Regions from separate parts of the Aquisalimonas asiatica genome, predicted to be linked through region 1. Evidence: predicted binding sites of a transcription regulator. Region 1 holds the regulator's gene; the other holds the start of a gene.
The links. Region 1 encodes FNR, which switches genes on or off when oxygen is low (the NO sensors DNR and NnrR bind a similar motif). Its sites were predicted from a motif close to TTGATNTANATCAA; they were not measured.

Region 1 (4,372 bases):
CGCCTGGAGTGGCACCGGAAAAACCACGCTTCTCGAGGCCGTCATCCCGCGTCTCCGCGAGGCCGGGCTGCGGCTGGCGCTGGTCAAGCACGCCCACCACGCCTTCGACGTGGACCACCCGGGCAAGGACAGCTACCAGCTCCGCAAGGCCGGGGCCGACCAGGTGCTCGTCACCTCCGGTCAACGCTGGGCACTGATGCGGGAGCGGCAGCAGGAACGGGACCCGGTGCTTGCGGAGGAGATCGCGCGCCTGGACCAGGACAGCGTCGACCTGCTGCTGGTGGAAGGATTCCGCAACGAGCGTTTCCCCAAGATCGAGCTGCTGCGCGAGACGGGACGGGACCGGCCGCCGCTGTTCCATGATGACGATGCCATCATCGCCGTGGCCACGGCCGACGACCAGCCGCTGGAGACCACGCTGCCAAGACTGTCCATGAACGACCCGGACGGCGTGGCGCGCTTCATCCTGCAGGAGATCGCGGGGGCACGATGACGGACCACGGCATTCGCCAGGCACTGGGCAGCACTCCCCTCTTCCGGCACCTCCCCGGCGAGGTGCTTGACGGCCTGGCAAAACGCGTCCGCCGGGTGCGTCACGACAGCGGTGACATTCTCTTCCACCAGGGCGACCCGGCACACCACTTCTTCCTGCTGGAGCAGGGTCTGATCAAGCTCGCGCGCAACAGCGCCGAGGGGCTGGAGAAGGTCGTGCACCTGGTACGCCCCGGCGAGACATTCGCCGAAGCGGTGATGTTCATGGACGCCCGCAACTATCCGGTCACCGCCCAGATTCTTGAGCCGGCCGAGGTCCTGAGCATCCCCAGCGACGACTACCGCACGCTGCTCCGGAACGACAGCGATGCCTGCATGGCCCTGCTGGCCGATCTGAGCATGCGACTGCACAGCCGGCTCGAGGATATCGACCAGCTGACGCTGCAACAGTCCCGCCCCCGGGTCGCCCGCTATCTGCTGACCCAGGCCAGCGCCAGCCTGCAACCCGGCGACCCCGTTCAACTCCCCGCCCCGAAGCACGTCATCGCATCACGCCTGTCCATGAGCCCGGAGACGCTCTCACGCATTCTCCACGAGCTGAACGCCCGCGGGGTGCTCGAGGTGCGACACCGGGAAGTGGTCGTACATGACCCGGACGGCCTTCGCGCGTTATCGTGACCACAGCGTGAAACAAGGCACCTCGTAGACCGAATCGTATGTGGAACCATGCAGAACGGTTACACTGGTGTTTACGACGCGAGATCAGACCCCCTATTCTTCGACCGGGACAAGAACAGGACACTGCAAGGATGTGGGAGGAGTCCTGATGGCTGAACAAACCATGAACCGCCCCAACATTCGCCAGATCCGGGAAGCGTGCCGCACCTGCAGCCTGAGTGACCTGTGCCTGCCCGTGGCGCTGGAAACCGAGGACGTGGACGCCCTCGACGGCATCGTCGAGCGCCGCAAGCCTCTCGCCCGGGGTGACGTCCTCTACCGCTCGGGCCGGCCGTTCGGCGCCATCTACGCGGTGCGCACCGGCGCCCTCAAGAGCATGACCATCTCCGAGGACGGCGAAGAGCAGATCACCGCCTTTCACCTGCCCGGCGAGCTGCTGGGGCTGGACGCCATCAGCTTCGGCGAACACCCCTCCACGGCTTCGGCGCTGGAGACCACCAGCATCTGCGAGATCCCGTTCGAGGAGCTTGAGACCCTCTCCGCGGACATCCCCGGCCTCAACCGGCAGTTGCTGCGGATCATGAGCAAGGAGATCTTCAACGAGCAGGAGATGCTTCACGCCCTGGCACGACGTACCGCCGAACAGCGCCTGGCGATCCTGCTCACCAGCCTGTCGGACCGTTTCGCCCGGCGCGGGCTGTCGTCCATCCGCTTCCGCCTGCCCATGTCCCGCCACGAACTGAGCAACTACCTCGGGCTGGCCCCGGAGACCACCAGCAGGCTGTTTCGGCGTTTCGTGGACAACGGCTGGATTACCGCCGATGGCCGCGAGATCTCGCTGATCGACTTCGACGCCCTCAAGGCGGTCACCGGCGGCGGCGCCAGCGCCATGGAGAAGAATGCCGGGCTGACCAAGCACTCTTGATCCGGATCAAGGCGGTTCGTCCCACCAGGATGGCAAGCTCCCCGGGGTCACCTCGGACGGGAGCGCACTATGGAACTGGTCTGCCCGGCAGGGAACACAACCGCCCTGCGCACCGCCATCGACAACGGTGCCGACACCATCTACACGGGGCTGAGTGACGCCACCAACGCGCGCCACTTTCCGGGGCTCAATTTCTCACCGGACCAGCTTGCCCAGGGCATCAGCGAGGCGCACAAACGCGGCGTACGGGTGCTGCTGGCGGTGAACACCTACGCGCAGCCGGGTGGCTGGGAGCGCTGGCGTTCGGCGGTGGATCAGGCGGCCGCCCTGGGGGTCGACGGCATCATCCTGGCCGATATCGGCCTGCTGGATTACGCCGCGCGAACCCACCCCAACCTGCCACGGCACCTGTCGGTGCAGGGGTCGGCGACCAGCGTCGAGGCACTGCGTTTCTATCACGAGTGCTTCGGCATCCGCCGCGCCGTCCTGCCACGGGTGCTCTCCCTCGCCCAGGTCCAGCAGATCGCCGCCGATGCCCCGGTGGAGCTTGAGGTCTTCGGCTTCGGTTCCCTGTGCATCATGGCCGAGGGGCGCTGCCTGCTCTCCTCCTACGCCACCGGGGAGTCGCCCAACACCGCCGGTGCCTGCTCCCCCGCCGGCCACGTGCGCTGGGACGAAACCGCGGACGGCACACTGAGCTCGCGCCTCAACGGTGTGCTCATCGACCGCTTCAAAGCCGGCGAGAAAGCGGGATACCCCACCCTGTGCAAGGGGCGCTTCACCGTGGCGGACCGCACCGACCACACCCTGGAGCCCCCCACCAGTTTGAACACCCTGGACCTGCTTCCGGCGCTCCACCGTGCCGGGATCACCGCCATCAAGCTGGAGGGGCGGCAGCGCAGCCCGGGCTACATCCGGCAGGTGGTGGCCGTCTGGCGCCAGGCCATCGACCGCTGCCTGGCCGCCCCCGACGCCTACACGCCGGAGCCCGGGGAGCAGGCGCGGCTGTCCGCGCTCTCCGAGGGGAGCCAGACCACACTTGGCGCCTACAGCCGCTCCTGGCAATGAGGAAGCCCACCATGACCGGCACCACGAAACCGCGTATCGCGATCGGCCCCTGCCAGTACTTCTGGCCACGGGCACACACCCTGGCGTTCTACGAGCGTATCGGCGCGAGCGCCGCGGACTGCGTCTATCTCGGCGAGACGGTCTGTGCCAAGCGCCGGGAGCTGCGCCCCGAGGACTGGATCGCCCTGGGACGGGAGCTGGCTGCCGCCGGCAAGGAGGTGGTGCTGTCCACCCTCACCCTCATCGAGGCCCGCTCGGAGATGGGCATGGTGCGCCGCATGTGTCGGAACGGCGAGTTCCTGGTGGAAGCCAACGACATGGCGGCGGTTCAGGTTCTCCGGGAGCAGGGGCTGCCGTTCACGGGCGGGCCCTTTCTGAACATCTACAACAGCCAGGCGCTGCTCACGCTGCGCGACCTCGGCATGACGCGCTGGGTGATGCCACTGGAACTGGATGGCACAACGCTGCGCGCCCTGCTGGACGCCGCCGGGCCGCGGCGCCCGGAGACCGAGGTGTTCGCTCACGGACGCCTGCCCCTGGCCTGGTCCGCCCGCTGCTTCACCGCACGCCACCACGATCTGCCCAAGGATCAATGCGGCCTGCGCTGTATCGACGACCCGGACGGCCGCGCCGTGAACACCCGGGAGGGGGAACGGTTCCTGACCATCAACGGCATTCAGACCCAGTCCGGCCGCATCCACAATCTGCTGCCGGCCTGGCAGAGCCTGGCCGCGGCCGGGGCGGACCTGCTGCGACTCAGCCCGCACATCAGTGAGACGCCGGACCTGGTCGATGCACTGGCTCGGGCCATGGCCGGTGAGGACGCCACGGCGCTTGCCCGGGACGGCGACGACTGCGGCGGATACTGGTACGGCGCCGCCGGCATGGAGCCCATTCCCCTATCCTGACGCCCCGGCGACGTCCCCGGGCACGTGATCGGCCGCCCGCTGCAGGAGCGCGGTCACCGGCGTCGGCAGTTCGGCGGGATCCACGCTGTCGAGCACATTCTTCACCGCCAGCCCGAGGGCGGTATCACCCTGAACACCGAGACGCCGGTGAAAGAACAGCGTATCCGGATCCACCCGCTGCGCCATGACCAGCACCAGATCTTCGGCGAAGGCCGTCACCGTGGCGGCCGCATCCTGGCCCGCAGGCGCAGGGACGATCCGACCGTCACGCAGGGTCAGGCGCAGGCTGACATCGGGGTCT
Region 2 (4,372 bases), on a different contig from region 1:
CGTACTGGTCGGCGCAGACGGCACTCAGCGCCGCCGATGCTCTGCTCGGGGGCGCCCGCGAATCCTACGCCGTGTGCCGGCCGCCGGGGCACCACGCGCGGTTCGACGCCGCGGGCGGCTTCTGCTACCTGAACAACGCGGCCATTGCGGCGGAAGCCCTGCGCGAGCGCTTCCCGCGCATCGCCATCCTCGACCCGGACATGCACCACGGTCAGGGCATCCAGGAGCTGTATTACGACCGGGATGACACGCTCTACATCTCCATCCACGGGGACAGCACCAACTTCTACCCCGTGGTCAGCGGCCACGAGGACGAGCGCGGCAAAGGGGCCGGCTACGGTTACACCATCAACCTGCCCATCCCCCACGGCTCGCCGGAGCAGGTCTTCTTCGATCATCTGCATACCGCCATGGACAGCATCCGGGTCTATGAACCGGATGTGCTGATCGTCACACTCGGGTTCGACATCTACGAGCACGACCCGCAGGCCAAGGTGGCGGTCACCCACGAGGGCTTCAATCGCCTCGCGCGCACGGTCGGCGGTGTGGACGTGCCCGTGCTGGTGGTGCAGGAGGGGGGGTATCACCTGGAGAGCCTGACCGAGAACACGCGGCAGTTCTTCTCCGGCCTGCAGGCCGTGCGCTGAACCCGGTCACGCCCCGCGGATTGCCCGGTCCGCGGGGTGTTCACATGGACTGACTTCCCTGCAGCGCCATGCGCATGGCATCGCGGACGCTGGTGGCTGCATCCCGGAACGCCTGTCGCTCCTTGTCGTTCATTTCCGGCTGCAGCAGCTTCTCCACACCGCCGGCACCCACCACCGCCGGCACGCTCAGGGCCACGTCCCGCTCCCCGAGGTAGCCGTTCAGACGCTGGCTGACGGGAAACGTCTGCCGGGTGTCGAAGGCGATGGCCTCGATCAGCAGCGAGCCCGCCATGGCGACAGCGTGGCTGGTGTACCCCTTGTTCTTCAGGATGGTGATGCCGGCGTTGACCACGTCCCGGAACATGGCCTGACGTTGCGGGGTATCGGCCAGGTGTTCGCCCCCCGCCTGGGCCGAAGTCATCACCGGGAACTGCGCCGGTCCGTGCTCGCCCATCACGTAAGCACGCACGTCCGACGGGTTGACGCCGATCTCCCGGGAGAGCATGGCCCGGAATCGGGCTGAGTCCACCAGCGTGCCGCAGCCCAGAACCCGTTCGGCCGGAAAGCCGGTGTGCTCCACGGCGTAGTACGTCAGCACATCCACGGGGTTGGAGAGAATCACCAGTCGGGCGTTCGGCGCCACAGCGGCGAATGCCGGCAGCAGATCCCGGCTGAGGGCGACGTTCTGCGGCCCCAGCATGCGCCGGTCGGTCGCCCCCTCGGGCAGCGGGCGGGAGGCGCACAGGGCGATCACGTCGGCGTTGGCAAAGGCGTCCACGCCACCCGCCCGGATTGTCATGCGCCGCTGGGTGAACGCCAGCGCGTGCTCAAGGTCCAGCGCTTCGCCCACGGCCACTTCCGGTTTGCGGTTGTAGAGCACCAGCTCTTCGGCGAGGCCGCGCGTGACCAGCGTGTAGGCCAGGGACGAACCGACGCGGCCGGTGCCGATGATGCCGATCTTCATGAGGGCTCCAGGCAGCAGGTCAGGGCGCCATGATAGCCCGCCACAGCACGTGGGCGAAGGTGGCCGGTTCTGGGGGCGCTTCGATCATTATTGATATAAATCAATTAGCTCATCGAGGTGGTGTGTAGTCTATCGAAATAGATAGTCTGCAAGCATTGAACGAGGCAAATCATGCGTCTGACGCGACACACGGATCACGCATTCCGCGCCCTGATCTACATGGGCCTGCTGGACCGCGGGGAGCTCGTGACCATCGGCCGGATCGCCGAGGACTACGCCATCTCCCGTAATCATTTGATGAAGGTCATGCAGAAACTGGTGCAGAACGGTTTCGTTGCATCCACGCGCGGCAAGCATGGTGGGGTCTGCCTGGGAGTAAGCCCCGGTGACATCCGCCTTGGCGATGTTGCGCGGGTCACGGAGGGGCAGGATCAGGTCAACGCGTGCCTGGATTCCAACGGCGACCGGGAGTGCCCGCTGCAACCGGACTGTCCGCTCCATCACGCGATGGGTGAAGCCATGGACGCCTTCTACGCCGTGCTTGACCGCTACACGCTGGCCGACATGCTTGCCGACCCGGAGCGGCTCGGGGCGTTGCTGGGGTTTGAGTCTACGACTGCGAGCGGCGCAGGAGCATCCGGGCGCTGAACCCCGTGCGCAGGCACAGGATGGCTGCGAACGCGCCGACGTACAGCCAGGGGACGATGTAGTCCGCACGGGTGACCAGCCACAGGTGGGTGATGCCGCCAGCCGCGGCCAGGTAGCCGAGACGGTGCAGCCAGTGCCACAGGCTGGAGCCCCAGTGGCGGCTCAGTTCCCGGCCCGAGGTCAGCGACAGGGGGATGAGCAGCAGCAGGCTCAGCAGGCCCACCTGCAGATAGCGCAGGGCCGCCAGCTCGTCCAGGATCAGCGCCAGGTCCGCGCCCATGAACAGCGCATACCAGGCCGCACCGTGAAGCAGCAGGTACATGAACGCGGCGACGCCGAGTAGCGGGTGCAGTGTCAGCAGCCCTGGGCTGCGCAGCACGTGGGCGACGGTGCCGAGAGCCAGCGTCAGAATCAGCAGGGCAAGCCCCCAGCGCCCGAGGGTGTGAACCACCGCCTCCGCCGGATCAAAGCCCAGGCCACCGGTGTGCCACTGCCACGCCAGCCAGAACAGCGGCAGCGCACAGCAGACCGCGGCTCCGGTCTTCAGGGCCAGCGCCGGCCCCCGCCCGGCCGTGCGCGGGCGGTGCTCGCGTCCTCGGCGGGTCACAGGTGCTCGCTCAGGTCGATACCGTCGTACAGGTCGGCCACGTAATCGCCGTAACCGTTGAACTTCTCGGTGCGTCGGCGGCCGGATTCGCCGATCCGGCGCTCGGTGGCCTGGTGCCAGCGGGGATGCCGGACCTCGGGGTTCACCACGGCGTAGAACCCGTACTCATTGGGGCGCTCCGCCTCCCACGTGGTGGTGGGCCGCTCTTCCTGGAGGTGAATGCGTACGATGGACTTGATGCTCTTGTAACCGTACTTCCACGGCACCACGAGCCGCAGCGGGGCGCCGTTCTGGTTGGGCAGCACATCCCCGTACAACCCCACGGCGAGGATGGTCAGCGGATGCATGGCTTCGTCGATGCGCAGGGCCTCGCGGTAGGGCCAGTCGAGAATGTCCCGCCGTTGACCGGGCATCTGCTCGGGGTCGTGGAGCGTTTCGAAGACCACGTATTTCGCCCTGGAGGTGGGTTCGTGGCGCTTGAGCAGTGCGCCCAGTTCAAAGCCCACCCAGGGGATGACCATGGACCACGCCTCCACACAGCGCAGCCGGTAGATCCGTTCTTCGAAGGCATGGGGCGCGAGCACATCCTCCAGGTCGAATGTCCCGGCCTTCTCCACCTCACCGTCGATGGTCACGGTCCAGGGGTCGGTCTTGAGCCTGTGCGCGTGTTCTGCCGGATCGTCCTTCGACGTGCCGAACTCGAAGAAGTTGTTGTAGCTGGTGATGGCGTCTTTGGGCGTCAGGTCACCGTCGGTGGCGAACGGTGTGCTCTCCGCGTCGCCGAGACGCCCGGTCCATGCCTGTGCCCCCAGTGGCCAGAGGCCGGGTACGGCGGCCAGCGTCAGCGATCCGGCCGAGCGGCGCAGGAACTCGCGGCGGCGCTCGAACAGCCTCTGTGGCGTAATCTCGGAGGGTTTGGGTTGCGGATAGCGGAAAACAGGCATGACGACCTCGAGTTCGGAACGCTGGCCTCATTACACCGGAAACGACCGTCATTATTAATCAGTATTTTGAGTGAATCATTCATCTGCAAAGCGGTAGTTGAATTACGTTTTTACACCGCGCCGCCGGGCGGTTAATTTTGAGTCCAAGCAAATGTGAGCCGTGCCGACGTGTCGGTCATACGGTCAAACGGAGGGCAACTGCCATGCGTAGAGTGAAAGCCTCAGGAGTGCTGCGACGCGGGATCATCGCCGTTGCGGGCGTATCGTTACTCGGTATGGCCGGGCAGAGTCTTGCCGATGATGACGGCTATGCGGAGTACCGGGATCGATTCGAGCCATTGCCGGCTCTCCCGCCAATTCCGTCGGACAATTCCCTGACGAAAGAGAAGATTGAACTCGGCAAAATGCTCTTCTTCGAGCCGCGTATTTCCTCGAGTGGTGTCATCAGCTGCGCGACCTGCCACAACCCCGCGCTCGGCTGGGCCGACCGGATCCCCCAGGCAGTAGGTCACCAGGGGCAGGTCGGCAAGCGCAACACGCCGACGGTGCTCAACTCCGGGTT

Region 2: the regulator FNR is predicted to act here: its motif matches at 1,702-1,715, upstream of BMZ02_RS14515 (RrF2 family transcriptional regulator).

What each region holds. Positions count from the first base shown of each region.
Region 1 covers NZ_FOEG01000001.1:166,393-170,764, reverse strand. Annotated here, with positions in the region: gene mobB (molybdopterin-guanine dinucleotide biosynthesis protein B) at 1-493, shown strand, start outside; gene BMZ02_RS00855 (Crp/Fnr family transcriptional regulator) at 490-1,170, shown strand; gene fnr (fumarate/nitrate reduction transcriptional regulator Fnr) at 1,319-2,095, shown strand; gene ubiU (ubiquinone anaerobic biosynthesis protein UbiU) at 2,165-3,163, shown strand; gene BMZ02_RS00840 (U32 family peptidase) at 3,175-4,071, shown strand; gene ubiT (ubiquinone anaerobic biosynthesis accessory factor UbiT) at 4,063-4,372, opposite strand, start outside.
Region 2 covers NZ_FOEG01000007.1:151,468-155,839, forward strand. Annotated here, with positions in the region: gene BMZ02_RS14505 (histone deacetylase family protein) at 1-647, shown strand, start outside; gene BMZ02_RS14510 (malate dehydrogenase) at 688-1,611, opposite strand; gene BMZ02_RS14515 (RrF2 family transcriptional regulator) at 1,783-2,259, shown strand; gene BMZ02_RS14520 (ferric reductase-like transmembrane domain-containing protein) at 2,222-2,866, opposite strand; gene msrP (protein-methionine-sulfoxide reductase catalytic subunit MsrP) at 2,863-3,810, opposite strand; gene BMZ02_RS14530 (cytochrome-c peroxidase) at 4,086-4,372, shown strand, end outside.